Regions from separate parts of the Lentzea miocenica genome, predicted to be linked through region 1. Evidence: riboswitches for the same ligand, from Rfam matches in the RefSeq annotation. Region 1 holds a riboswitch; the other holds the start of a gene.
What was found. Region 1 has a riboswitch for glycine ahead of gcvH (glycine cleavage system protein GcvH). Riboswitches for the same ligand answer to the same signal wherever they lie in the genome.
Positions count from the first base shown of each region.

Region 2: linked by a shared signal. The riboswitch ahead of gcvT (glycine cleavage system aminomethyltransferase GcvT) and the one ahead of gcvH (glycine cleavage system protein GcvH) in region 1 are both predicted to bind glycine.

Region 1 covers NZ_JAXAVW010000009.1:234,784-237,903, reverse strand. Annotated here, with positions in the region: gene SK803_RS13480 (alpha-L-fucosidase) at 1-1,246, opposite strand, end outside; glycine riboswitch at 1,396-1,489, shown strand; gene gcvH (glycine cleavage system protein GcvH) at 1,552-1,932, shown strand; gene SK803_RS13470 (L-serine ammonia-lyase) at 1,965-3,120, shown strand, end outside.
Region 2 covers NZ_JAXAVW010000027.1:137,953-141,072, reverse strand. Annotated here, with positions in the region: gene glyA (serine hydroxymethyltransferase) at 1-254, opposite strand, end outside; gene gcvT (glycine cleavage system aminomethyltransferase GcvT) at 268-1,362, opposite strand; glycine riboswitch at 1,462-1,552, opposite strand; glycine riboswitch at 1,554-1,644, opposite strand; gene SK803_RS30305 (DUF3817 domain-containing protein) at 1,690-1,992, opposite strand; gene SK803_RS30300 (hypothetical protein) at 2,007-2,387, opposite strand; gene SK803_RS30295 (helix-turn-helix transcriptional regulator) at 2,442-2,936, opposite strand; gene SK803_RS30290 (hypothetical protein) at 3,101-3,120, opposite strand, start outside.

The DNA.
Region 1 (3,120 bases):
AGGTCAGCACGTAGTACTTGGCACCGGCCTCCTCGAAGAGCTTCACCCAGTCCTTCGGGTCGAACTTCGAGGCCGTGAACTGCGGGATGAACTGGTCGTATGAGAAGTCCTTCCCGAACATCGCCGCGTGGTACGGGTGCACGGCGTTGTCCGGGTTCTGCATCCACTGCCAGTACCACTCCGCGTACTGCTCGCCCGGTGGCGACCACGCGGGCACCGAGTAGAGGCCCCAGTGGATGAAGATGCCGAACTTGGCGTCGTCGAACCAGTACGGCGACTCGTGCGTGCCCAACGAGGCGTCGGTCGCCTGGTAGTCCGCCACACCCAGCGAGAACTTGGCGTTCTGCGAGGCCGAGACGCGTCCGGACGTCGCGATGACCTTCCCGTCGAACGTGCCGGTCCGGTAGGCGTGGATCCCGATCCGCACCCGCGCCTCCTCGCCCGGTGCCAGCCGGCGCACGAGAGCCGGTTGCAACGTCACGACACCGAGCCCCTCCGCGCGCACCGAGACGTTCGAAACCCACTGGTCACCGAGGTTCACGACGGTGGCCTCGATCGTCTGGCCACCCAGCCGCGGCAGCTTTGGCGTGCTGCGCGCGGACCGGACCGCGAGCACCGCGCCCTTGCCGGCCGGTTGGAGGGACAGCGCGAACACGTGCAGCGAGGACTTGCCCTCCACGGCCGGGTTCGTCACCGGCAGCGTGATGCCGACGGCCTCCTTCTGGGGATCTGCCCAGAGCTGGGCGGTCCCGATCGACACGGGATGCTGGTCGGTGCCACCGGGGGAGTACCGGAACGGCGCGGAGATCGGACCACTGCCCGAGTACCAGTCAGGTCCGCTGATCGAACCGGTCGTCGTGGACCCGTCCGCGTAGTGCATGGTCGCGGTTCCGCCCGCCGCACCGTACGAGGACGCCACCAGGAAGTGCGCGGTCAGATAACGGCCGCGCGGAAGCTCGATCCGCTGCCCGAGGGCCACGGCGTTGTTCTTGGCCTGTGAATTACCCGGGAAGAGGTACGGCACGCCGTCGGCCGTGACCTGCCCGGACGGCAGTGCCTCCGCCGGGAAGGCATAGCCGGAACCGTCGAAGTCGCCGGTCCGGTCCGACGCGGTGTCGATGCCGTCGTTGTCGAAGAGGTGGCCGATGGGGACTGTGACAGGAGCTGGTGCCTCGGCCGCGGTGGCAGCGGGAACAGGGGTGAGCACCAGTGAGGCGAGCAAGGCGACGATGAACGGTTTCCGCATGAGACCTCCGATGTCTGCCTCACCTCACCCTGGCAGCGCTCTCACCGATGTCAACCATCTCGCGTTGACACTTGGCGGTGGCCGCACATAGCGTTCGCGGTCGAGAACTGAAGACCGGCCGTGGTGCGCAGTGTTGATCACTGGGCACCGGAACCCGAGTGGGAGAGACCTCGACCGATCAGGTCGGGGCGCCGAAGGGGCAAGCTCCCGCACACTCTCAGGCAGCGAGACCGCTCGGGGTAGGCAACTCTGCACGGCGGAGGGGGACGCATGTTTCCTGACCCGTCACAGCCAGAGGAGTCGCCGTGGAGTTCCCCGAGAACCTGCTCTACACCGTCGAGCACGAGTGGGTCGACTGGACGCCGGGCACCCAGGACCCCCTGACCTGCGGAATCACCGAATACGCCGCCGACGCGCTCGGCGACATCGTCTTCGTCCAGCTGCCTGAGGTCGGTGCCAAGGTCGTCACCAACGCGGTCTGCGGCGAGCTGGAGTCCACGAAGTCAGTCAGCGACCTGTTCTCGCCCGTCACCGGTGAGGTGATCGAGGTCAACAGCGCTGTCGTCGACGACCCGGCGATCGTCAACAACGACCCGTACGGCGCCGGCTGGCTGTTCCGGGTTCGCGTCGAGTCGGCGGAGAACCTCCTCACGGCGGCCAAGTACGCCGAACTCACCAACATCTGACTGACCGCCCCACCACCACGAAGGACTGATCAGTGGCGATCAGCGTTTTCGACCTTTTCTCCGTCGGCATCGGACCGTCCAGCTCCCACACGGTCGGACCGATGCGCGCCGCGGCGATGTTCGTCGAGAAGCTCGGCGAACGAGTGTCCGAAGTGGACCGGGTGCGCGTCGAGCTGTTCGGCTCGCTCGGTGCGACCGGCCACGGCCACGGCAGCCCGAAGGCCGTGTTCCTCGGCCTCGAAGGCAACCATCCGGAAGAAGTCGACCCGACGGTCGCGGCCGTCAGGGTCGAGGAGATCGTCGCGAGCGGCCGGCTCCGGCTCGGCGGCGCGCACGAGATCGGTTTCGTGCACGACCGCGATCTCGTCATGCACCGCCGAAAGTCGCTTCCGTTGCACCCCAACGGAATGAGCTTCGAGGCGTTCCACGGCGACGAGTCGGTCGAGCGCGCCGTCTACTACTCGATCGGCGGCGGTTTCGTCGTCGACGAGAACGCCTCGGGCACCGACCGGATCAAACCGGACTCGACGCCGTTGCCGCACCCGTTCCTGACCGGCGACCAGCTCCTCGCGCGGTGCCGCGAAACTGGCATGTCGATCAGCGAGATCATGATGGCCAACGAGCTGTCGTGGCGGACTGAGGACGAGGTGCGCCAAGGACTTCTGCACATCTGGCACGTCATGCAGGAGTGCGTCGAACGCGGCTGCAACGAGCACGGCGTCCTGCCCGGCGGCCTGAAGGTCCGCCGCCGCGCCGCCGAGATGCGCAAAACGCTGGAGCGGGAGCACTTCGTCACCGACCCGCTGCGGGTCATGGACTGGGTCACGCTCTTCGCGTTGGCGGTCAACGAGGAGAACGCGGCAGGCGGCCGTGTCGTCACCGCGCCGACCAACGGCGCGGCCGGCATCGTGCCCGCGGTGCTGCACTACTACACGAAGTTCGTGCCGGGAGCCTCCGACGACGGCGTGGTCCGGTTCCTGCTCACGGCGGGCGCGATCGGCGTGCTGTTCAAGGAGAACGCCTCGATCTCCGGCGCCGAGGTCGGCTGTCAGGGCGAGGTCGGCTCGGCCTGTTCGATGGCCGCCGGCGGGCTCGCCGAAGTCCTCGGCGGCACCCCCGAACAGGTCGAGAACGCCGCCGAGATCGCGATGGAGCACAACCTCGGCCTGACGTGCGACCCGATCGGCG
Region 2 (3,120 bases), on a different contig from region 1:
GACTTGATGCGTTCGATGGCCAGGCGCTCGACGACGTCCACGTGCTCGCAGCCGCCGTAGTAGCGGCGGCCGGGGTAGCCCTCGGCGTACTTGTTGGTCAGCACCGAGCCCTGTGCCTGGAGCACCGAGACGGGCGTGAAGTTCTCCGAGGCGATCATCTCGAGGGTGCCCTGCTGGCGCGCCAGCTCGGCGGCAACGGCCTCGGCGACCTCGGGGTCGTACTCCGCGAGGGAGGCGTTGAACTGGTCGGACATCTGGAAGATCTCCCTACTTGGCGCGCTTGTAGAACGGAAGTGCGACGACCTCGACCGGCTGCTTCTTGCCGCGGACGTCGACCAGCAGTGGGGTGCCGGGCTCGGCGCTCGCCCTGGACACGTAGGCCATGGCGACCGAGTAGCCCAGCGTCGGGGACAGGGCGCCCGAGGTGACCTCACCGACGACCTCGTCGCCGTTGAGCACCGCGTAGCCGTGGCGCGGGGCGCGGCGCTCGGGGGTCTTCAGTCCTACCAGTACCGAGTCCACATCGGACTCCGCCACCTTCGCCAGCGCGTCGCGGCCCACGAAGTCGCCCGGCTTCTCGAGCTTCACGACGCGGCCCAGACCGGCGTGATACGGCGTGAGGGAGGTCGTGAGTTCGTTGCCGTACAACGGCATTCCGGCTTCGAGACGCAACGTGTCGCGGCAGCCGAGTCCGCACGGCTTGAGCTCGTGCGACTCACCCGCGGAAAGCAGCGCGGCCCAGACAGCGGGCGCGTCGGCCGGAGCCACGAAGAGCTCGAAGCCCTCCTCGCCCGTGTAACCGGTGCGTGCGAGCAGCGCGTCGACGCCGGCGACGGTGGACGGGTACGAGGCGTAGTACTTGACCGTGGACAGGTCGGTCTCGGTCAGCCCGGACAGGATCTCGACCGACTTCGGGCCCTGGATCGCGATCAGCGCGTAGTCGGTCGACTTGTCCGCGACCTCGACGTCGAAACCGGCGGCGCGCTCGACGAGGGCCTCGGCGACGACGAGGGCGTTGGAGGCGTTCGCGACGACCATGAACTCCTGGTCGCCCAGGCGGTACACGATCAGGTCGTCGATCACGCCGCCGTCGGCCTGGGTGATCATCGTGTAGCGGGCCTTGCCGACGGCCAGCGCGGAGATGTGGCCGACCAGCGCGTAGTCGAGCGCCTCGCCGGCCTGCGGTCCGGTCAGGACGATCTCACCCATGTGCGTGAGATCGAACAGGCCCGCGGTGGTGCGCACGGCGTGGTGCTCGGCGAGCTCGCTGGAGTAGCGCAGCGGCATCCGCCAGCCCGCGAAGTCGGTGAACATCGCGCCGAGCTGCTCGTGCTCGGCGTTCAGAGGCGTGAGGCGGGACATCAGAACGCTCCTCCAGGGTGCGCCGAAGAGCCGGACGCGGCCGGCTGAGGCATCAGAAGAATGACACGGTCCATCGGAGACTCCTCACTAGAGCGAGCCTCCCCCTCTGTCATGAGCCTGAGAGCTTCGCCGCGCGCAGCGCGACTTGCACCGTGGGCGAGGCTGCCGAGCAGCCTGCTTTCCAGAGTTGCCTTCGTCGTGCGGTACCTGTACCTGAGAGATTCCGGGGAGGAGTTGCTCCTTCGGCGCCTCCGCTGAAGGAGGCTCTCCCGCGCGACATCGACGGCCGTGTTCAGTTGTCAGCCCCAGACGCTAGCAGGCCAAACGTCACAGCGGCACGCCCTGCGCAGTCTTCTCGACCACCTTGCGCTCCGCCCAGAACGACAGGAACGGGATGGTGCCGGCGAGCAGCACGAGCGCGGTGCCCTTGATCGACCAGCGCAGCTTCAGCGCCAGGTCGACGGAAAACACCAGGTAGATGGCGTAGAGGAAGCCGTGGATCGGGCCGACGACCTTCATCGCGCCGTCCATGTCCGCGGCGTACTTGAGCACCATCGCCACGACCAGGAGCAGCAGGAAGACTCCGACCACGTAAGCCATGACCCTGAACCGGGTCAACGCACCCTTCATCTGCCCGCCTTCGCTCAACGACCGTCCCGCGCGTTGAGGTTCGCGAGCATGCGGTTGTAGGCCGCGAGCTCCGCGTCTTCTTCGTCGTCGAGGTACTCGACAGGCGCGGGTTTGACGGCGTCAACGGTAGCCACTGGCCTGGGAGCGGCCGCAACCGGCTCGGCTGCGAGATCCGCGTCACGGTTCTGGCGCGCCAAACGGCGGAAACGCCACACCATGAAGGCCGGGAAGAGGCCGAAGAGCGGCCACTGGAGCACGTAGCCGAGGTTCTGGAACGTGCCGCTGGCGGACTCGAAGCGCTGCCACTGCCACCACGCGAGCCCGCAACAGGCGATCAGTGCGACCAGGCAGCCGAGCCCGATCAACACTCGTTGGGGAGTAAGGAGGCCGCGCACGGCCTCCACACTACTTGGATACAGGGCTGCCGCCTCCGACAGCCCGTTCCCTACCTATGCCACGCCGTCCCGGCGCTGCCTCTGCAGACGAGCAACACACCAGGCCGCGGCGGAACCGCGGCGAAGGTGCTGGAGAACCGTCATCGGTCCCAGGCGCCGCCCGAGGTCAGCAGGAGACAGGCCCGCCGCGCGGTAGTCGAGCGCGCGCTGGTCCAACGGGCTGATGCCCGCGTCCCACCACTGCTCGGCCTCTGCGACGTCGCCAACCAGCTGCCAGTAGCTCGCCGCGGCGGCGAGCAGTGCCTCGGGTGCCTCCGGCGCCCGCTTGCGCATCGCGGCCACGTAGGCCGGATCCGCCGAGTCGACCTTGACCAAGCCACGCGACGACCCGCCCCTGCTTCCCCGCTGTGCGGGGATGCCAGGCGCCGAGGGGGGAGCCTCAGCGAGCCATGCGTTCTTGATCCGGTTCACCTCCTGCATCTCTGCGTCATCAGACCGTTCAGCCGCCCACTGCTGCAACAGCTCGTGGACCCCGGAGTCCTCGACCATATGTGCCTCCTCGTCGGTCGGGGATCGGCCATTGCAGCGGAAGGTATTCGGTAGGTCTGACAATCGCCAGACCCTGAATCCCCAGAACACCCGTTACCAGTGCGTGATTGGCCTCTTTCCACCCATCCGGCTCAACGTGGCCGGCCAAGGATCACCCAGGGTCACTAGCTGATCGGGGTTGCCG